DNA from 4 places in the Pseudomonas sp. LB3P93 genome. Region 1 is predicted to be linked to each of the others. Evidence: predicted binding sites of a transcription regulator. Region 1 holds the regulator's gene; each other region holds the start of a gene.
What was found. Region 1 encodes FliA, which starts transcription of late flagellar genes. Its sites were predicted from a motif close to CTAAAGTTTNNNNNNNNNNNGCCGNTAA; they were not measured.
Positions count from the first base shown of each region.

Region 2: a site for FliA is predicted at 2,480-2,507, ahead of ACYZT8_RS23550 (flagellar protein MotY). Genes of this name have one in related genera too.
Region 3: a site for FliA is predicted at 3,510-3,537, ahead of motA (flagellar motor stator protein MotA). Genes of this name have one in related genera too.
Region 4: a site for FliA is predicted at 3,120-3,147, ahead of ACYZT8_RS14075 (methyl-accepting chemotaxis protein). Genes of this name have one in related genera too.

Region 1 is NZ_CM142713.1:1,818,161-1,823,755, forward strand. It holds gene flhF (flagellar biosynthesis protein FlhF) at 1-1,008, shown strand, start outside; gene fleN (flagellar synthesis regulator FleN) at 1,125-1,955, shown strand; gene fliA (RNA polymerase sigma factor FliA) at 1,952-2,692, shown strand; gene ACYZT8_RS08050 (chemotaxis response regulator CheY) at 2,860-3,231, shown strand; gene ACYZT8_RS08055 (protein phosphatase CheZ) at 3,254-4,042, shown strand; gene ACYZT8_RS08060 (chemotaxis protein CheA) at 4,096-5,595, shown strand, end outside.
Region 2 is NZ_CM142713.1:5,171,753-5,177,347, forward strand. It holds gene ACYZT8_RS23545 (argininosuccinate synthase) at 161-1,378, opposite strand; gene ACYZT8_RS23550 (flagellar protein MotY) at 1,508-2,416, opposite strand; gene pyrC (dihydroorotase) at 2,574-3,620, shown strand; gene rnt (ribonuclease T) at 3,617-4,294, shown strand; gene ACYZT8_RS23565 (peroxiredoxin) at 4,371-4,973, opposite strand; gene ACYZT8_RS23570 (bacterioferritin-associated ferredoxin) at 5,288-5,506, shown strand.
Region 3 is NZ_CM142713.1:514,540-520,134, forward strand. It holds gene ACYZT8_RS02240 (lectin OAA family protein) at 1-105, shown strand, start outside; gene asd (archaetidylserine decarboxylase) at 163-1,023, opposite strand; gene ACYZT8_RS02250 (rhodanese-like domain-containing protein) at 1,042-1,857, opposite strand; gene ACYZT8_RS02255 (HDOD domain-containing protein) at 1,901-3,439, opposite strand; gene motA (flagellar motor stator protein MotA) at 3,606-4,457, shown strand; gene motB (flagellar motor protein MotB) at 4,461-5,489, shown strand.
Region 4 is NZ_CM142713.1:3,090,065-3,095,659, forward strand. It holds gene ACYZT8_RS14070 (IS110 family RNA-guided transposase) at 159-1,217, opposite strand; gene ACYZT8_RS14075 (methyl-accepting chemotaxis protein) at 1,358-2,992, opposite strand; gene ACYZT8_RS14080 (undecaprenyl-diphosphate phosphatase) at 3,282-4,112, shown strand; gene ACYZT8_RS14085 (DUF1294 domain-containing protein) at 4,109-4,540, shown strand; gene ACYZT8_RS14090 (MmcQ/YjbR family DNA-binding protein) at 4,537-4,896, opposite strand; gene ACYZT8_RS14095 (LysR substrate-binding domain-containing protein) at 4,893-5,595, opposite strand, start outside.

The sequences.
Region 1 (5,595 bases):
GAGCCGACGTATGCCGAACCTCGTCGCTCCGCTCCAGCCCCGGCGCCAGCCGCTGGCGGCGTGGACCCGCGTGCATTTGACTCGATGCGTTTCGAACTCAACAGCCTGCGCGAACTGATGGAAGTGCAACTCGGCTCGCTGGCCTGGAATCAGCTGCAAGGCAGCCGTCCGGCCCAGGCCAACCTCTGGCGTCGCCTGCAACGCATCGGCCTGTCCGGCCCGTTGTCCCGCGACTTGCTGGCGATGATTACTGACATTGATGAACCCCGTCAGGCCTGGCGCATGTTGCTGGCGCACCTGGCGCGGATGATTGCCACACCGGAAGTCGAGCCACTGGAGGAGGGCGGGGTAATTGCCATGGTCGGCCCTGCCGGCATGGGCAAGACCACCACCTTGGCCAAGCTTGCGGCCCGCTACGTGCTTAAATATGGCGCGCAAAATATCGCGCTAGTGAGCATGGACAGCTACCGTATCGGTGCTCAGGAACAACTCAAGACCCTGGGCCGGATCCTAAACGTGTCGGTAACTCACGTGGATCCGGGGCAATCGCTGGTGCAGGCGCTGGATCCCTTGCTGCGCAAACGCGTGGTGCTGATCGATACCGCGGGCCTTCAGGCCAGCGATCCGGCACTGCGCATGCAGCTCGAAAGCCTGGCCGGACGTGGCATCAAGTCAAAAAATTATCTGGTGTTGGCAACCACCAGCCAGAAACAGGTTCTAACTGCCGCTTATCACAGTTACAAGCGCTGCGGGCTCGCTGGCTGCATCCTGACTAAACTGGATGAAACGGCAAGTCTGGGCGAGGTGTTAAGCCTGGCGATCAGTCATGAATTGCCGGTGGCCTACCTGACCGATGGCCCGCGGATTCCGGATGATTTGCATCTGCCGCGTCGTCATCAGTTGGTCAGTCGCGCCGTAAGCGTGCAAATGCAAGAAGAACCCAGCGAAGAAGCCATGGCTGACATGTTCGCTGATATTTACCACAGCCCGACCAAGCAGGTTGGCTGAGGTACTAATGAACAGTTTTTGTACCTACATCGATGGTCTGCCATGCATTGTTCAGTTGATGAACGCGCAGCCAGTAATGTGGCCTCCGTCTATGCAAGACAAGGTAAAGAAATAACATGGGCAGCATGCATCCCGTACAGGTGATCGCGGTGACCGGCGGCAAAGGTGGCGTCGGGAAGACTAACGTGTCAGTGAACTTGTCCCTGGCTCTAGCTGAGCTCGGCCGGCGCGTCATGCTGCTGGACGCCGATCTGGGGCTGGCGAACGTCGACGTCCTGTTGGGGCTGACACCCAAACGTACCCTGGCCGACGTGATCGAAGGCCGCTGTGAGCTGCGCGACGTTCTGTTGCAGGGCCCCGGCGGCATTCGCATCGTCCCGGCCGCGTCCGGCACACAGAGCATGGTTCATCTGAGCCCGGCCCAACACGCCGGCCTGATCCAGGCCTTCAGCGATATCGGCGACAACCTCGACGTATTGGTGATCGACACCGCTGCGGGTATTGGTGACTCGGTAGTCAGTTTCGTTCGCGCAGCGCAAGAAGTCTTGCTGGTGGTGTGCGACGAGCCGACCTCGATCACGGATGCCTACGCGCTGATCAAACTGCTGAACCGCGATTACGGCATGAACCGCTTCCGCGTCCTGGCCAACATGGCCCAGAGCCCGCAGGAAGGTCGCAACCTGTTCGCCAAGTTGACCAAGGTCACGGACCGCTTCCTCGACGTCGCCTTACAATACGTCGGTGCGGTGCCTTACGACGAAAGCGTGCGCAAGGCCGTGCAGAAGCAACGTGCAGTCTATGAAGCGTTCCCGCGTTCCAAGTGCGCCCTGGCGTTCAAGGCGATCGCGCAGAAGGTCGACACCTGGCCGCTGCCTGCCAACCCGCGTGGGCACCTGGAGTTTTTCGTCGAGCGCCTCGTGCAACAGACCGCAGGACCCGTCCTATGACAGCCAGTGGCTACAACCTCTACAAGAAGTCGGCACGTGACGCGCAGTACGAGCTGATCGAGCGTTACGCGCCACTGGTCAAACGCATTGCTTACCACTTGCTGGCGCGTCTGCCGGCCAGTGTCCAGGTTGAAGACCTGATCCAGGCCGGGATGATCGGCCTGCTAGAAGTATCGACCAAATACGACGCCAGCAAAGGCGCGAGTTTCGAGACGTACGCGGGCATTCGAATCCGCGGCGCGATGCTCGATGAAGTACGCAAGGGGGACTGGGCGCCACGTTCGGTTCACCGCAATACCCGCATGGTCAGCGACGCAATTCGCTCGATTGAAGCTAAAACCGGTCGTGACGCTAAAGATCATGAGGTTGCGGCCGAACTCCAATTGAGTCTCGACGATTATTACGGGATTTTGAACGACACCCTGGGCAGCCGGTTATTCAGTTTCGACGATCTGTTGCAGGACGGCGAACACGAAGGGCTGCACGAGGATGGCGCGAGTGCTCATCTTGAGCCGTCACGCGATCTGGAAGATGAACGCTTCCAGGCAGCGCTGGCGGACGCGATTGCCAATTTGCCGGAGCGTGAGCGACTGGTGTTGGCGCTGTACTACGACGAAGAGCTGAACCTCAAGGAAATCGGTGAGGTCCTGGGGGTCAGCGAATCTCGGGTCAGCCAGTTACACAGCCAGTGCGCGGCCCGTTTGCGGGGGCGTTTGGGGGAGTGGCGAGCGCGCTGAAGGCAGTGTGGGGACACTGCGAACGAGGCCGGTGTGGTGTTGAACTGCACCGGTCGCGATCTGTTGTGCTCCAGACAGTCATCGAGTGCATTGCCGGATTGATTGAAATGGCGCGTCCAGGTGCTGGGCGCGTTTAAGACTGCTTGGAGGTCGAATTGGACAAGAACATGAAAATCCTCATCGTTGATGACTTCTCAACGATGCGGCGGATCATAAAAAACCTGTTGCGTGACCTTGGGTTCACCAACACGGTCGAGGCCGACGATGGCACTACTGCCATTCCGGTTCTCAACAGCGGGAGCATCGACTTTCTGGTAACGGACTGGAACATGCCTGGCATGACCGGTATCGATCTGCTGCGTCACGTGCGCGCCGATGAAAAGCTCAAGCACTTGCCAGTGCTGATGGTGACTGCTGAAGCCAAGCGCGAGCAGATCATCGAAGCGGCCCAGGCCGGTGTAAACGGCTATGTGGTCAAACCCTTCACGGCCCAGGCGTTGAAAGAAAAAATCGAGAAGATTTTCGAACGCATCGGTTGATCCACTGCGCCACGGGGGAGCTATGGAGCATAAAGAATCTTCACTGGGCGATTTTGAATCGACCCTGAAAAAACACGCGGTCGAACTGGTCGAAAGCCTTGAAAAAGGCAGGTTCGGCGACGCTGTGCAACTGATCCATGAGCTCAATCAGACCCGTGACCGCGGCCTGTATCAGGAAGTGGGCAAGCTCACTCGCGAGCTGCATAGCGCGATCGTCAATTTCCAGATTGACCCGAACATGCCGCAAGCCGAGGAAGTGTCCCAGATCACGGACGCCACCGAGCGCCTGGGGTATGTGGTCAAGCTGACCGAGGCCGCTGCCAACCGCACCATGGACCTGGTGGAGAATTCCACACCGCTGGTCAACAGCCTGAGCGAAGAAGCCCAGGCGTTGAGCACGGATTGGGGGCGGTTCATGCGTCGCGAAGTCGGGGCTGAAGAGTTCCGCGAACTGGCTCGGCGCGTCGACGGTTTCCTGACACGCAGCAGCGAAGACAATCGCACGGTGTCGAGCAACCTCAACGACATTCTGCTGGCCCAGGATTACCAGGACCTCACCGGTCAGGTGATCAAGCGCGTGACCCAATTGGTCACCGAAGTTGAAAGCAACCTGCTCAAGCTCGTGCTCATGGCCAGTCAGGTAGACCGCTTTGCGGGTATCGAACATGACCGTGATGCGATGCTCGCTGAAAAAGATCCGCAAAAACATCTCTCTCAGGGTGAAGGTCCGCAGATTCATGCCGATAAAAGAGAAGACGTTGTGTCCGGTCAGGACGATGTGGACGATTTGTTATCCAGCCTAGGATTTTAGAGTTTTAGCATTTTAGGTTTTTTAGGTTTTTAGACCTCAGGAGCACCCCCTTAATGAGCTTCGGCGCCGATGAAGAGATCCTTCAGGATTTCCTGGTTGAGGCCGGCGAGATTCTAGAGCAACTGTCCGAACAGCTGGTCGAGCTTGAAAGCCGACCGGATGATGCGGATTTGCTCAATGCAATTTTTCGCGGTTTTCACACTGTAAAAGGGGGCGCCGGCTTCCTCCAGCTCAATGAGCTGGTGGAGTGCTGTCACATCGCCGAGAACGTGTTCGACATCCTGCGCAAGGGTGAACGTCGCGTCGACTCGGAACTTATGGACGTAGTTCTCGAAGCGCTGGACGCGGTGAACAGCATGTTCACCGAAGTGCGCGAACGCGGCCCGATTACGGCTGCAACGCCTGAATTGCTCGCGGCACTGGCCCGTCTGGCCGAGCCGCAAACGGCTGATGAATCGGCACCGGTTGCCGAAGTGGTCGAAGCACAGGCCGCTGAAGAATCGGGTGACATCACCGATAACGAATTCGAACAACTGCTGGACTCGCTGAACGCCGTCAAGGCTCAAGCCGAAGCGCCGGCAGTTGCTCCTGTGGCTGCCGCTGATTCCGCAACCAGCGACGAAATCACCGATGCCGAGTTCGAGTCGTTGCTCGATCAACTGCACGGCAAAGGCCAGTTCGCCGTCGACGCGGTGGCGGCACCCGCTGCACCGGCTGCCCCGAAAGCGGCAGGCGACAGCTCCGACATCACCGACGACGAATTCGAAGCATTGCTCGACCAGCTGCACGGCAAAGGCAACTTTGCGGTGGATGCGCTGGAATCGGCCATTGCCTCCGTACCCGCTTCGGCTGCGCCAACCGCCAAAGCGGCTGGCGGTGATCTGATCTCCGATCACGAGTTCGAATCGCTGCTCGACGAACTGCACGGCAAAGGCAAGTTCACCGAAGTCGGCACAGGCACTGCGGTGGCTGCTCCAGCCGCCAAGGCTGCTGCGCCGAAACCGGTTGCCAAAGCCCCCGAGCCGAAAGCCGAAGCGCCGAAACCAGCTGCTGCCGCTGCGCCGGCTCCGGCCCGCGCACCGTCCGCTCCGCCACCGGAAAAACCGGCCAGCGAAGCCGAGACCACCGTGCGGGTTGATACCGCGCGTCTCGACGAAATCATGAACATGGTCGGCGAACTGGTTCTGGTGCGTAACCGCTTGGTCCGTCTGGGCCTCAACAGCGGCGACGAAGCCATGTCCAAGGCCGTGTCGAACCTCGACGTGGTCACGGCCGACCTGCAAACCGCGGTCATGAAGACCCGGATGCAACCGATCAAGAAAGTCTTCGGGCGCTTCCCGCGTCTGGTTCGCGACCTGGCTCGCCAGCTCAAGAAAGAGATCAACCTGGAGCTGGTCGGCGAAGAAACCGACCTCGACAAGAACCTCGTCGAGGCCTTGGCCGACCCGTTGGTCCACTTGGTGCGCAACTCGGTCGACCACGGTATCGAAGAGCCGGCCGAGCGCGAGGCGATGGGCAAGCCACGCAGCGGCAAAGTGATTTTGTCCGCTGAA
Region 2 (5,595 bases), 3.3 Mb from region 1:
GATCGCTCTCGAAGGACGATCAGAGAGCAAAGGCAGACGAAATCAAAACAACAAGAAAGTTGAAACATAATGCCCGGCAGGAATACTCCCTTCTTCAGATATGTGGCCTTGTCATCGACAAGGCCACATTTCCATTACCGTCGTTACAGCTTCAAAGGTCTCAGAAAAGCTTCCGGCCTTTGTTTGCAGCAATGCGCATACGCAAGGCGTTGAGCTTGATAAAGCCCGCCGCGTCGGCCTGGTTGTAGGCGCCGCCGTCTTCTTCGAAGGTCGCGATGTTGGCATCGAACAACGATTCGTCGGACTTGCGACCGGTGACGATCACATTGCCCTTGTACAGCTTCAGGCGCACAACGCCATTCACGTGTGCCTGGGAAGCATCGATCATCTGTTGCAGCATCAGACGCTCAGGGCTCCACCAGTAACCGGTGTAGATCAGGCTGGCGTATTTAGGCATCAGCTCGTCTTTGAGGTGAGCCACTTCGCGGTCCAGGGTGATCGATTCGATCGCACGGTGAGCGCGCAGCATGATCGTGCCGCCAGGGGTTTCGTAGCAGCCACGGGACTTCATGCCCACGTAACGGTTCTCGACGATGTCGAGACGGCCGATACCGTGTTCGCCACCGATACGGTTCAGGGTCGCCAGCACGGTGGCCGGGGTCATTTCGACGCCGTCCAGTGCAACGATGTCGCCGTTGCGGTAGGTCAGTTCCAGGTATTGCGCCTTGTCTGGAGCCTTCTCCGGGGAGACGGTCCATTTCCACATGTCTTCTTCGTGCTCGGTCCAGGTGTCTTCCAGCACGCCGCCTTCATAGGAGATGTGGAGCAGGTTGGCATCCATCGAGTACGGGGATTTTTTCTTGCCGTGGCGCTCGATCGGGATGTTGTGCTTTTCAGCGTAATCCATCAGCTTTTCACGGGAGAGCAGGTCCCATTCGCGCCACGGAGCGATCACTTTCACCCCTGGCTTCAAGGCGTAGGCGCCCAGTTCGAAACGAACCTGGTCGTTACCCTTGCCGGTGGCGCCGTGGGAAATGGCGTCAGCGCCGGTTTCGTTGGCGATTTCGATCAGGCGTTTGGCGATCAACGGACGAGCGATGGAAGTACCCAGCAGGTACTCGCCTTCGTAAACGGTGTTGGCGCGGAACATCGGGAAAACGAAATCGCGCACGAACTCTTCGCGCAGATCGTCGATGTAGATCTCTTTCACGCCCATGGCCTGTGCCTTGGCGCGTGCAGGTTCGACCTCTTCACCCTGACCCAGGTCAGCGGTAAAGGTCACCACTTCACAGTTATAAGTATCCTGCAGCCACTTGAGGATCACCGAAGTGTCCAGGCCGCCGGAATACGCCAGAACGACCTTGTTTACGTCCGCCATGCCATCACTCCACGGGGTTCTACGGAAAGCCGTGAAGTCTACCGGTCATACGGAATAATTTACAGAGGCGCGACAGCTTATGACGACGAAGCGACAGATTCTGTCGAGCGAGCGACGATTTCGTCGGGTTCAGGAAGTCGCCGGGGCGCTTCCCGGTGTCGTGGTTTGCGGCGCAACTTTCTCGGTCGGTGCTACCCGCTCCAGGCGCACTGCAACCCGGCGATTCTTCGCGCGATTGCTGGCATTGGTGTTTGGCGCCACAGGGTATCGCTCACCGTGGAAACGCATGGTGATCTGCGATTCCTGAATGCCATTGGCCTTGAAATAGTCCATCACCGCCAGCGCCCGGCGGCGTGACAGCTCGCGATTGGTCAGGCGATTGCCGCTGTTGTCGGAGTGCCCGTCGAGCTCGATGTGATTGACCGTCGGATCAGCCTTCATGAACTCCAGCATCACCTGCAACTGAGACTTGGCTTGCGGATCGAGATCGACGCCTTCACCCGGGAAGCCAATCTCGGACTGTTTGACCTGCTCGAAATTCTTCGGCAGCAGTTTCGCCACGCACACCTGATAGTCGTTGAAGGCCTTGCTGAACTTGACCGGCAACAGGCGCACTTCAGACACCCGGCCATCGCCTGAGGAATGCCGAATGACCGGACTGCGGCCGTCCATCAACCCGCTGATCAGGCGCCCGGCCTGCACTTGCGAACTGTTGAACAACACGTTGCCGCTGCCGATTCTCACCGAACCCAGGTTGATATCGCCACGTCCCGGCTGCCACGGCGCGGCGGCCGCCAGCAAGGTCGCGGAACCACCGCCGATCATCGCGTTGTAGGCTTTCAGACGAAACGTCGCCTGCTCGCCGGCACGGCGCACGAATTCACCCGAACCAAAATCGGTAATCGGTTGAGTCAGGCGGCATTCGAACTTGTCACCTTCGACCGTCCACTCGATGCTCTCCAGACGGGTCTGGAAAGTGAGCGCCATCGCAGGGAGGCTGGCAAACACACTGAGCAAGGCTAAATAACGCTGGCGCACGGGAGGCTCCACTGGCTTCTACAACAAAAAGACCGACACACATATTTACGGCATACCTGTTGGATATCGGAAGGTTCCTGCAAAACTTGATAGCGAGTGCCTGAGAGAGTCTTTTCCGGTAGCATTCCCCTCAGTTTGACCCGCCTGGAATCCCCTCATGTCCGACCGCCTGACCCTGCTGCGTCCCGACGACTGGCATATTCATCTTCGCGATGGTGCTGTGTTGACCAATACCGTTGCGGATGTCGCGCGCACCTTTGGTCGCGCCATCATCATGCCCAACCTCGTACCTCCGGTGCGTAACGCCGCTGAAGCCGACGGCTATCGCCAGCGGATTCTCGCTGCACGCCCGGCCGGCAGTCGTTTCGAACCGTTGATGGTGCTGTACCTGACCGACCGTACCCAGCCCGAAGAAATTCGCGAGGCCAAGGCCAGCGGTTTCGTTTACGCCGCCAAGCTGTACCCGGCCGGCGCGACCACCAACTCGGACTCTGGTGTCACCAGCATCGACAAGATTTTCCCTGCACTTGAGGCCATGGCCGAAGTCGGGATGCCTTTGTTGATTCACGGTGAAGTCACCCGTGGCGATGTCGATGTGTTCGACCGCGAAAAAATCTTCATCGATGAGCACATGCGTCGTGTGGTCGAGCGTTTCCCGACGCTCAAAGTGGTGTTCGAACACATCACCACCGCGGACGCCGTGCAGTTCGTCAACGAGGCTTCGGCCAACGTTGGCGCGACCATCACTGCGCATCACCTGCTGTACAACCGCAACCACATGCTGGTGGGCGGGATTCGGCCGCACTTCTATTGCCTGCCGATCCTCAAGCGCAATACCCACCAGGAAGCCCTGCTCGATGCCGCCACCAGCGGCAGCGACAAGTTCTTCCTCGGCACCGACTCGGCGCCCCACGCCCAGCACGCCAAAGAAGCGGCCTGCGGCTGCGCCGGCTGCTACACCGCTTATGCGGCGATCGAGATGTATGCCGAAGCGTTCGAACAACGCAACGCGCTGGACAAGCTCGAAGCCTTCGCCAGCCTCAACGGCCCGCGTTTCTACGGCCTGCCGGTGAACACCGATCACATCACCCTGGTCCGCGATGAGTGGACCGCCCCAACCAGCCTGCCATTTGGCGAGCTGACCGTAATCCCGCTGCGCGCCGGTGAAAAACTGCGCTGGCGCCTGCTGGAGGAACACGCGTGAGTGAAGACCATTTCGACGACGAACAGGACGGTCAAGGCGGCGGAGGTGGTTCGCGCCACCCGATGGCTGCTCGCTTCCGTGGGTACCTGCCAGTTGTTGTCGACGTTGAAACCGGTGGTTTCAACTCTGCCACTGACGCCTTGCTGGAAATCGCCGCGACCACCATCGCCATGGATGAAAAAGGGTTTGTGTTCCCCGATCACACCTATTTCTTCCGCGTCGAGCCTTTTGAAGGCGCGAACATTGAAGCGGCCGCGCTGGAATTCACCGGGATCAAACTCGATCATCCGCTGCGTATGGCTGTGAGCGAAGAAGCGGCCCTGACCGATATCTTCCGCGGCATCCGTAAGGCCCTGAAAGCCAACGGCTGCAAACGGGCGATTCTGGTCGGGCACAACAGCAGCTTCGATCTGGGTTTCCTCAACGCAGCTGTCGCGCGTCTGGACATGAAACGTAACCCGTTTCATCCGTTCTCCAGCTTCGATACCGCGACCCTCGCCGGTTTGGCCTACGGTCAAACCGTACTGGCCAAGGCTTGCCAGGCGGCGGACATCGACTTTGATGGTCGCGAGGCTCATTCGGCACGCTACGACACCGAGAAGACGGCCGAGCTGTTCTGCGGCATTGTCAATCGCTGGAAACAAATGGGTGGCTGGGAAGACTTCAACGACTGATCACGGTCGCTGGATTTATCCCGCCCATAAAAAAACCGGCCTCAGCGGCCGGTTTTTTTATGCCTGACGCTTGGGCTTACAGCGCCGCAGCGTGCTCGGTCAGGTAAGCCGAGACGCCTTCTGGCGAAGCGTTCATGCCTTTGTCGCCTTTTTTCCAGTTGGCAGGGCAAACTTCGCCGTGCTCTTCGTGGAATTGCAGCGCGTCGACCAGACGGATCAGCTCTTCCATGTTACGGCCCAGCGGCAGGTCGTTGATGATCTGTGAACGGACAACGCCTTTGTCGTCGATCAGGAACGCGCCACGGAAAGCCACGCCGCCTTCGGACTCAACGTCGTAGGCCTTGGCGATTTCGTGCTTCATGTCGGCAGCCATGGTGTAACGAACCTGGCCGATACCGCCATTGTTCACCGGGGTGTTGCGCCATGCGTTGTGGGTAAAGTGCGAATCGATCGATACCGCGACCACTTCAACGTTACGAGCCTTGAAGTCAGCCATGCGGTTGTCCAGAGCGATCAGCTCGGACGGGCAAACGAAGGTGAAGTCCAGTGGGTAGAAGAACACCAGGCCATATTTGCCTTTGATGGCCGAGGACAGGGTGTAGCTGTCTACAATTTCGCCATTGCCGAGAACGGCAGGTACGGTGAAGTCCGGGGCTTGTTTGCCTACGAGTACGCTCATTGAATATCTCCTGGTCTATTAACGTGAAGAACTGGGTTCGCGTCAGCCTGCCACCCTCAGGCGACAGCCCTGTGACACGACCCCCTTCGCAAGGACCGACCATCATACACGGCGTTTTTGAGCTGTCCTCAACGGTTTTTCACCGGTGCATCAAATTGACCGTCGCGGCAGCTAATGGCAGATCGCCTGGCGGAAAACCGTTCGTCAGTCTCATGCGCTTATAACGCAAAGCTTTCAGAAACCACTTTGACAATCATTCTCGTTAACATTAAGATCCATCGCAATTGAGTCACAACCAGCGACGGTTCTCACTTATGTATGTCTGCCTCTGCACTGGCGTCACCGACGGTCAAATCCGCGATGCAATCTATGAAGGTTGCTGCAGCTATAAAGAGGTCCGTCAGGCTACCGGCGTAGCCAGCCAATGTGGTAAATGCGCCTGCCTTGCCAAGGAAGTGGTGCGTGAAACCCTGACCAAATTACAATCGGCCCAGGCTGCGATTCCTTTCCCTGTAGAATTTACTGCCGCGTAAATACCGTATTCCAAAGAACCGGACTTGATGTCCGGTTTTTTTATGTCTGGAAATCAACTGCTTACGCTCTAGACGCGGAACACAAACAT
Region 3 (5,595 bases), 1.3 Mb from region 1:
GTTGTGGCGTTGAGCGTCACCTCCAATGACGGAGGGAAAAACCTCAGTGGCACCAATACCTACGCCAACGAAGGGCCGATCGGTTTTCGTGGACAGATAGAGTAACGGCGCTACCGAAATGTCCGCCCCTTCGAAGACGTTCGACGGGGCGGATTAGCCAGGTCAGACTTTCGGCAAGCCCATGCCCTGGCCCATCTGTACTGGCGAACCAGCCGCCAGTTCTTCAGCCCATTTCACCTGGTCCGGCCCGAACAGCACGACAGCAGTCGAACCCAGCTTGAAGCGACCCAGTTCCGCACCTTTTTCCAGATGGATCGGCGCGCGGGCAGCTTCGTCGTAACGGAAGGTTTTCAGCTCGCGTTTCGGCGGCGTCACCAGCCCGGCCCACACGGTTTCAATCGAGGCCACGATCATCGCGCCCACCAGCACCACGGCCATCGGCCCGCGCTCGGTGTCGAAAATGCACGCCACACGCTCGTTGCGGGCAAACAGCTCCGGCACGTTTTCGGCGGTGGTCTGGTTGACCGAGAAAATCCGGCCCGGGATGTAAACCATCTCGCGCAGGGTGCCAGCCAGTGGCATGTGCACGCGGTGGTAGTCTTTCGGCGACAGGTAAATCGTCGCGAAATCGCCGCCCATGAACGGCGCAGCATTCGCGGCATCACCACCGAGCAATTCCAGCACGCTGAAGCTGTGGCCCTTGGCCTGGAACACGCGACCGTGTTCGATCGGGCCGAGTTGGCTGACCGCGCCGTCGGCCGGGCTGAGAATCGCGCCCGGGGTTTCATCGAGCGGGCGAGCACCGTCTTTCAACGCACGGGTGAAGAACGCGTTGAAGTGCTCGTAAGCGGTCAAGTCTTCGACCAGCGCCTGGGACATGTCCACCTGGTAACGCTTGGCGAACCAGGCGGTAAAGGCGTTCTTGAACCAGCGCACGCGGCATTCGGCAATGCAGCCGGCCAGTCGCGAGAGCAAGTGGTGAGGCAGCAGGTATTGGCTGAGGATAAACAAACGCTTATTCATTAACTGTCCTTAAAAACCTTAAATCTCTACGGGCGTATCGGGGTGGTTGCCCCATTCGCCCCAGGAGCCGGCGTAGCCTTTGACCCGCGGATAACCGAGGGACTTGGCCACTAGATAGGTGAAGCCAGAGCGATGGTGAGTCTGGCAGTGGGTAATGACTTCTTTGTCTTTGGTGATGCCGAGTTGTTCCAGGATCTGCGGCATGTCCGTGCGGATGCGCAGGTTGCGCGACTTATCCATGCCGGCCGTCCATTCGAAATTCACCGCGCCGGGAATGTGCCCGGCCTTGGCTGCCAGGACTTTCTCGCCGGAGTACTCCAGCGGGCCACGCGCGTCCCAGACCGCCAGGTCAGCGGCGCCGAGACGGCTTTGCAGGTATTCGCGAGTGGCGGTCGGTTCGTCGTGCAGGGTCAACGCAACCGGGCCGCCAACGTGGGGCGGGATCTGGATCGACATGGGCATGCCTTCTGCCAGCCACGCCGTCAGACCACCGTCTATATAGTGGTAATTGCGGTGGCCGATGACATCGAGCAGCCAGATAAAGCGCCCCGCCCAACCGCCACCTTCGTCGTCATACACCACGTAGACCGCATCGGGGTTGTGTCCCAACTCACCGAACAACGCTTCGAGTGCCGCTTGCGGCGGCATCAGCCCCGGCGCAGGCGCCTGACCGAGTTGCGTACGTTTGGGGTCGACAAAGCGTGCGCCGGGAATATGCCCTTCGGCATAGCGGGCGCTGCTGGTCAGGTCCACCAGAATCAGTTCGCGGGACTCGAGGCGAGGGAGCAAGTCGCTCGGCTCGATGACCAGCGCCAAGCCAGAGAAGTCAGACATGTGAGGTCTCCAGAGCACAAAGGGGAGGATTGTAGCGCAGCATTCATTGACCGCGCTGGCTAAAGCTATGGAGTGCCTTTTCAATGCACTGAGCCGTTTTACCGAAAGCTTGGACAGTGATTTCCGAAAACGGCCCGCCGCCCTGATCCGCAACAACAACCATGATTACCCGGCCATTATTGACCAGTGAGCGCAGCAGCAAGTGTTCGCCGCGAAACTGCGCGCGCAGGTTGGCAGGTAACAGGGCCGAGAACTGGGCGTTGTTGGCGGGTGTCAGTCGCACTTGGGCCTGTTGCGAGAGTAGCCGTTGCAGCACGGTGCTCTGACTGACGGCCAGGTTCAGCCCAGTCGCGTCCTTCTCCAGCCCGGCCGTTTGATGCGCACGCAAATTGGCGTGGGTGCGGTCGGCCATCAAAATCATCACCCGACGCATGCCGCACGCGACCAGCGCGTCCCGGGCAGAGGTGGTCAAGTGCATCGCGTTGGTGAAGCGGCTCGGCTCGACCAGCAGTTCAGCGCATTGTTTACGCCACGCCGTCAGGTCTTCGGTGGTCGGCGCCGGTGCCGGCAGCAAACCGGCGTGAATGCGGTTCACGCCCGATGGCCAGATCAGCGATACAGCGGGGTGCCATATGTCCGGCATGGCGTGCTGATGCGCGCTGTTGACGGCTTGTTGATGCAGTTGCTGCTGCACTTCGCTCATCGGCATTTGCAGGTAAAGGCTGGTCAGGTATTGCCAACGCTCGCTGTGCGGACTGTCCCAGGCCTGTTGCGCCGACAGTGCCAGGCCATTGGCCAATAGCACGGTATTGGCTGGCTGATTGAGCCAGCGGCGCAGGGTCGGATCGTCATCGAGACGGTTTTGCTGGCGCAAGGGATGCTCGCTGTCGCGGGCAATGCGCAGGACTTTGACCAGTTCTCGCTGCTCGTTGAGCAGCAGTCGATAACCTTGCTGGACCCAGATCGGCAAGCGCCAGATGTCCACCAGTGCCTGGCAGATGTCCAGCAAGCGAACGCCGAACAATTGCTTTTCGACGTTGCGCGCTGACTCGCCTTTATGAATCACCCGCAGTTCCCACTCTTCGAGCAACTGCGGATGAGTCAACGCCATCGGCCACAGCGGCGAGAGAAACAGCAGGCTGCCCCAGTGGATGTCCTGCCAGAGCCGCGCCAGGCGACCGGCGAAAAAACCGTTGGCCTGTTGGGTCGCATGCTGGCTGATCATCTGCAACTGACGCAAAGCCACCGGTATCTGTGATTGGGGTTCGGCAGGCAACCGGGCAAGCAACTCTTCGGTGCGCTTCAACCCGAGGCGATTGATCGCCACTTCAAGATTTTCCGCCGGCTCGGTCATGCTGCCGTGGGTGTGGCGATTGGCTTCGCGAATCACGCTCAAGGCCAGGGCCGGGCTGTCCTGCAACAGTTCGGCAATGTCACGAAGTGAACTGCGGTTATCGGCGAGGGCCCTGCAGACACGGTCGTGACTGTCTTGCGGAACCGGCAGGCGCACGCCATCGAGAAGCTTGACCCAGCCTTCAAGCGTGGTCGGTTTTGGGGTTGGGATGTTCGTTTCGTTAGCCATGGTTGGACGTGATCATCGTCTGCATTACCTATGCCCGGAGAGGGCTAAATTAGCTTTTCGCTTGAACTGGCTATAGTCTGGCGCAGTTTTGCCGATAAGTAGAAGAAGAGATTTTTTAACTTCCGAATATGACCTTGAACCCGACTCAGTAAGTGCTCTCCTACCTATGGCTAAATTAATCGGCATCATCGTCGTATTCGCGAGCGTGCTCGGCGGATACGTGCTCTCCCACGGCAAGATTGCCGCCCTGATCCAGCCTTTCGAGGTGTTGATTATCGGGGGCGCGGCCCTCGGTGCATTCCTGCAGGCCAACCCTGGTCATATGTTCAAACACGTTCTCAAGAAATCCTTGGGAATGTTCAGCTCGCGCTTCAACCACACGTTCTATCTGGAAGTGCTGGGGCTGATTTACGAGATCCTCAACAAGAGCCGCCGCGAAGGCATGATGGCAATCGAAGGCGACATCGAAGATGCTGCCGCGAGCCCGATTTTTGCCAAGTACCCGGCCGTTCTGAAAGATGACCGCATGACGGCGTACATCTGCGATTACCTGCGCATCATGTCCTCCGGTAACATGGCTCCCCATGAGCTCGAAGGCCTGTTCGACATGGAGCTGACCAGCCTCAAGGAAGACCTGGATCACCCGTCGCACGCGGTGAACGGCATCGCCGACGCCATGCCCGGTTTCGGTATCGTCGCGGCCGTGTTGGGGATCGTGGTGACCATGGCCTCCCTGGGTGAAAGCGATCAGAAAATGATCGGCGTCCACGTGGGTGCGGCACTGGTGGGTACCTTCTTCGGTATTCTCGCCGCCTACGGTTTCTTCGGCCCGCTGGCCCATGCCCTGGCCCACGAAGCCAAGGAAGAACTGAACGTCTACGAAGCCATCAAGGCCTCGCTGGTTGCTTCGGCTTCCGGCATGCCACCATCGCTGGCGGTGGAGTTCGGCCGCAAGGTTCTGTACCCGGCGCACCGTCCTAGCTTCGCTGAGCTGGAACAAGCGGTTCGCGGTCGCTAAGTCATGGAAAATAACCAGCCGATAATCATCAAGCGCGTAAAAAAATACGCGGGCGGGCATCACGGGGGCTCCTGGAAAATCGCCTTCGCTGACTTCGCGACGGCGATGATGGCGTTCTTCCTGGTGCTGTGGCTGCTGTCCACCGCAACGCCGGAACAGAAGATCGCCATCGCCGGTTACTTCAAGGACCCGGTCGGCTTCACCGAAAGCGGCACGCCGTACATCATCGATCTGGGCGGTTCCCCAACCCTGGCGCCGGAGAACACCCTCAACCCCGAAGTGAAGTCTCAGCCGCAACCCGACCGAGTCACCGTCGACACCGAACAGGTCGAAGGCATGGCCGAGCAGGTCGAGAAGGAACGCCTGGAACTGTTGCTGCAAGAGTTGCAGAACAAGGTCGATGAGAACCCGCAGCTGCAAAAATTCAAAGACCAGATCCTGTTCGAGATCACTCAGGACGGCTTGCGCATCCAGATCATGGACGCGGAAAACCGGCCGATGTTCGACTCAGGTTCAGCGCGCCTGAAACCGTACTTCGAAGACATCCTGCTGGCCATGGCCGACACCATCAAAGCGGTGCCGAACAAGATCAGCATCAGCGGCCACACCGATGCCAAGCCGTACTCGGGCACCGGTGATTTCGGCAACTGGGAACTCTCGGCCAACCGTGCCAACGCCGCCCGCCGTGCGCTGGTCGCCGGCAGTTATCCGGATCAGCAAGTGGCGCGGGTGGTCGGTTATGCCTCCTCGGCGCTGTTCGACCGCGAGAACCCGTTCAACCCGGTCAACCGCCGGATCGACATTGTGGTGTTGACCAAGAAGGCCCAGCGCGCCATCGAAGGTTCGCAAGGTGCTGAACCGGCACCTGCGCCAGCCCAAGGGCAGGGTGGTCCGGGCGAAGTGCCGACCACGCCAGTCGATCCGAACGCATTGCCGGCGGATAAACAACCGCTGCCGGCCCATGAGCTGCGCGAGCGACTGAATATCTTCGAAGACCCGGCACCGAAACCGGCGGAACCGCCGAAGCAGTGACCCTGCTGCCGATCATTTTCGTGGCGTCACGAAAATGATCGAGATCAGCAAAACAGCACAAAAAAGCCGACAGAGATGTCGGCTTTTTTGTGCCTGTCATATCTGA
Region 4 (5,595 bases), 1.3 Mb from region 1:
TTCTGGCCAAAATTGGAAGAGCTCGTGGTATGCCGATTACAGTCAGGCCTCGAAGGCCAGTAGCAGCTAAGGCATCAATCCACGCCGGTCTTACCTGGGGTCAATGTTTTTCAGCAAAGGGTCGGACAGTTGGTACCTCGGTGGCAGAACTCTGTCGCTCAGTGGCTCATCGTCGCTTGCTGGCCATCACCCGCCTGGCGACGATAAGTCTGGTCATTCTGTAGAAGCACCCAGACGATTCGCAGGTTGCGGTTGGCTAGCCTGATCGCAGCCTCCTTACGACCCAGCCGGCTCATCCAGCGCAACAAGCGGCGGTCATCGGGTTGCTGGGAATCAGGTCGTAGTTGTTGCAGTACCGCATGGGCTCCCTGGATCATCAGGCTGCGTAAATAAACATCGCCTCGCTTGGTCATGTCCCCCAGCCGGACCGTCTGCCCGCTGCTGTGCTGGTCAGGCACCATGCCAAAGTACGCGGCAAACTTGCGGGCATTGGGAAATCGCTCAGGCTTGGTTTCCTTGGCCACCAGTGCCGTGGCAGTGACTGGGCCGATGCCGCGCACAGTCATCAGTCGCTTCGCCGTCATGTCGGCGTTGGCGGCCACTTCCAGGCGCCCCGTCAGCACGCTGATGCGTTCGCCCAAATGGTGCCACTCGGCCAACAGTTCGTCGATCAGTTCACGCAGCAGGCCCGGCACCGGCTGGGTGGCATCTTCCAGTACCCGCGGAATTTTCTGGCTGATCGCAACATCGCCCTGCGCCAAGGCCACGCCATGCTCGAGCAGCAGGCCGCGCATCTGATTGCTCACCGCCGTGCGTCGACGCACATAGCCTTGGCGGGCGCGATGCAACGCCTGCATTGCCAGCGCCGCAACGCTTTTGACCGGCACTGCGTAGATCTTTTCATCGCGACCAGCGCGCAGAATCGCCAGCGCATCGTTGCGATCATTTTTAGGCCCGCTACGATGTGTGGCCACCAAACGGGCTGGAAGAATCCGCGCCAGATTGCCTTGGTCTTGCAGCTGCCGGGCCCAGGCTTGAGCACCCGGACCGGTCTCCATCAGAACCACGACATGAGGCGGCAACTGGCGTAGAAACTCATAAAACGCCTCGCGCGACTTGATCCGTTGCTCGTAGTGCACTTGGCCGAGGACGTCTTCACCGGCGACCTGAAAGACCTGCTTGGCCAGATCGACCGCCACGGTTGTGCAGGCCGACAAATCGGAAGAAGACAGGGATTGATCAATCGAAGTATGCTTTTTCATGGACTCGCCCTCGCTGTCGTTGGCTGTTTAGACTGCCATCGTGGCGCATTGACGCCTCGGCTTGGGCGAGTCCATCCAATTACAAGAGGGTGTTTTTACACGCGGAACTGTGAGAGAAGGCCGTTCAACTGCTCGCTCAATTCCTTTAGACGGACACTGGCCACGCTCGACTGCTCGGCCGCCAGCGCGGTGCTGTGGGACAACCCGGCCGCCTGGGTGACGTTCTGATTGATGTCTTCCACCACATGGGCTTGCTGCAGGGTCGCACTGGCGATCGACGCGTTCAGCCCGTTGAGGTTGCGCAACGCCTGGCCGATTGCATTCAGGCTGGCACCGGCCAGACCGGCCTGTTCGATGGTCAGTTGCGAAGCCCGGCTGCTGTCGCCGATCACTTTGACCGCCGCTTCGGAGTGCGTTTGCAGGCGTTCGATCATTGACTGGATCTCCGCCGTGGACTTCTGGGTGCGCTGGGCCAGCAGGCGCACTTCATCGGCCACCACCGCGAACCCTCGGCCTTGCTCACCGGCCCGAGCCGCTTCGATGGCCGCGTTGAGGGCCAGCAGGTTGGTTTGCTCGGCGATCGAGCGGATAACCTCCAGCACGCTGCCAATCTGATTGCTTTCAGCCGCCAGGGTGCGAATCACTTCAACGGCTTGATCGATGGTGCCGGACAGTTTGTCGATCTGTTGCAAGCTGCCGTCAATGTTGACCTGCCCCTGCTGCGCCTGGGACTCGGCATCGCGCATTTCGCTGGCCGCGTGCTCGGCGTTCTTGGCCACATCCTGCACACCGTAAGTCACTTCGTTGATCGCGGTCGCCACGAGCTCCATTTGCTGGGACTGTTGCTGACTGCGTTGCTGAGCCTGGGCGGCGTCGTTACCCAGTTCACTGGAAGACTGGCCCAGAGCACTGGCGGACACTTGCAGCTCGCTGATGACCAGGCGCAGTTTGGCGGTGAAGGCATTGAAGTGCCGGGCCAACTGAGTGACTTCATCCTGGCCATGGGTGTCGAGGCTGCGGGTCAAGTCGCTTTCACCGCTGGCGATATTGGCCATGGCGTTCACGGTGGCCTGGAGCGGACGCACAATGCTGCGAGCGATCATGATCACCAGCAACGCCATGATCAGCGCAATCACCAGACCGACGAAAGAAGCTTTCCATACTTGACCATAGAACTCGGCCTGCATGTCATCGATGTACACGCCCGAGCCAATCACCCAACCCCAAGGCTCGAACAATTTGACGTAGGAGGTTTTCTCGACCGGGGCGCTGGCACCCGGTTTAGGCCAGCGGTAGTTGACCGTGCCGGCACCCTTGGCCTTGGCAACGGCCACCATTTCGTTGAACAACGCAAAACCGTCCGGGTCGCGGATTGCCGAGAGGTTCTGGCCATCGAGTTTAGGGTTGGCCGGGTGCATCACCATCACCGGCGTCAGATCGTTGATCCAGAAGTAGTCGTTCTGGTCATAACGCAGCCCGCGAACGGTGGTCAGCGCTTGTTTCTGCGCGGCATCGCGGGTGAGCGTGCCGGCGGTTTCCAGGCCGTGGTAGTAATCCAGAATGCCGCTGGCGGTCTGCACCACGTGCTGGGTTTTCTGGGCCTTTGCCTGGTAAAGGTCGTCATGGATCTGCTTGAGCATCAACACGCCCAACGTCAGTAACATCACCACCGACACGATCAAGATGAGCCACAAGCGTCGGCTGATCGACACACTGCGCAAGCTGTTCATAACGCTGTCACTCCGATTTCTTTTTCTTGTAATAAACGATTGCCAGCATCCAACCACGCTTTGCCGGTCGGGCATATGCGACCCAAGTCTCATTACGCGGCAGCGTTATCGAGGCTTGTCTGATAGGATTTCGGCCCCGCGCGGAAAAACCTGAATCCAAGTCGATCTTTCACGGAATTTTTACGGTTCCGTCTGGATCCTTTGTGCGCGGGACTTCAGCTACGCTTGGCGCGATGAACGCTTAAAAAACTAACGGGGCATGCCTTGGCGCATCGCCTTTGGGGGATTGATGGAACTTTGGACCGCCTTGCAGGCATTGATTCTTGGGGTTGTAGAGGGGCTGACGGAGTTTTTGCCGATTTCCAGTACCGGTCACCAAATTATTGTGGCGGACTTGCTCAACTTCGGTGGCGAACGGGCCATCGCTTTCAACATCATTATTCAGCTTGGGGCAATCCTGGCCGTGGTGTGGGAGTTTCGCCGCAAGATCTTCGATGTGGTCACTGGCTTGCGGACTCAGCCGAGCGCCCGACGCTTTACCGCGAACCTGCTGATCGCCTTCATGCCGGCCGTGGTGCTGGGGGTGATTTTTTCTGATTTGATTCACCACTACCTGTTCAACCCGATCACAGTGGCCACGGCATTGGTTGTGGGCGGCATCATCATGCTGTGGGCTGAACGGCGTCAGCACGAAGTGCACGCACACACCGTCGACGAAATAACCTGGAAAGACGCCCTGAAAGTCGGCTTTGCCCAATGCCTTGCCATGATTCCCGGGACTTCGCGTTCCGGCTCGACCATCATTGGCGGTTTGCTGTTCGGGTTGTCGCGCAAGACTGCCACGGAGTTCTCGTTCTTCCTGGCGATGCCAACCATGGTCGCGGCAGCGGTGTACTCAGGCTACAAGTACCGCGACCTGTTCGTGCCGGCTGATTTTCCGGTGTTCGCGATCGGCTTCGTCACCGCGTTCATCTTCGCGATGATTGCCGTCAGGGCCCTGCTGGTGTTCATCGGCAGTCACAGCTACGCGGCATTCGCCTGGTATCGCATCGCGTTCGGCCTGGTGATCCTGGCCACCTGGCAGTTTGGCTGGGTCGACTGGACCGCAGTCCAACCATGAGTGACGCCAGCGCGCGCAATAACCCTGGACGCCGGTCCGGGGGAGAGCGGGTCCAGCATCCACGGTTGAAATTGCTGGTATTGGCGATCCTGTGCGCGCTGCCGCTGACGGGTTCGGTGTCGCTGTGGCTGCGCGGGGTTTCGCTGATTCCGCTGGCGGCCTACGGCATCGTCAGCGTGCTGGCGTTCTTTCTGTACTGGAGCGACAAGCGCAAGGCTCGAGCCGACAGCTGGCGGACTCCGGAGAACGTGCTGCACGCGGTCGAACTGGCGGGCGGCTGGCCGGGGGCCTTGCTGGCCCAGCAAGTGTTTCGGCACAAGACCCGCAAGCTCTCGTTCCAGCTTGTGTTCTGGCTCATTGTGCTGATGCACCAGGTGTTCTGGATCGACCAGCTGTTTCTTGGCGCGCATCTGTTTGCATTGTTCTAAAGCAGCAGGCTGACCTGAGTACGCTTGGGCAGCTTGCTCACCACCAGTTGGTGGGAACGTTGCAACAACCCTTGCAGCTCTTCACTCCCCAGCGGGTAGGGCGTTTGCATGATGATCCATTGGGCCCGCGCCAGATACGGCGCCGGGTGAATGCCCGGGCGGTCGCAATGCCCGAGGAACAGATCCTTGTCGACCTTGAAGGCCAGGGAATCGCCGCGCAGGTTCTGCAAGGCGAACATCTTGTTCCCGGCAATCGAAAACACCCGTACGCCTCCCCATTTATAGTCTTCCCGCGCGCCGGGCAGCGCGAGACAGAATTGCGCGACGTCCTCTTCGCTCATGCGTCCAGCCTTCATATCAATCGGTCCCCACAGGCATTGAATGATTCGATCAAATGGTCGATCCAGGCACGTACGGCCGGCATCACCCCGCGCCGATGAGGGTAGACCGCTTGCAGCCAGCCGCCAGGCAATGACCAGTCGGGCAGCAACTGCACCAGCGAGCCATTTTCCAGTTCCTGTTCGCAATACATCATCGGCAGCATGGTGAATCCCTGGCCGGCGAGCGTGCAGGCCTTGCGTACGATGAAATCATCGATGCCCAATCGTGCCTCCAGGCTCAAGTCATAGCTTTTACCCTGCTGATCGAGCATGCGGATGTGCACCATGCGATCCGCTTCCAGTGCGCCGAGCACCGGCAAGGCTTTCAGGTCTTCGGGGTGGTTGATCTGACGTTCGTGCAGGAACGCCGGGCTGGCGACCATCGCCATTTGTGCCTGACGCAAGCGACGGGTCACCAGCAGCGGATCCTCATCGCCCAAATCACGGACCCGCAGCGCGACATCGACACCTTCGGTCACCAGATCGACCCGGCGATTGATCAGCATGACTTCCAGTTGAACCTGGGGGTATTTATCAAGAAATCTGCTGATCACCATCGGCAGCATTTCGTGGGCCAGGCCGACGGGGCAGGACACCCTCAAGCGGCCCCTGGGCTCGCTGGACATACTGGCCACGGCTTCATCGGCCATCTCCGCTTCCAGCAGCATCGCCTGA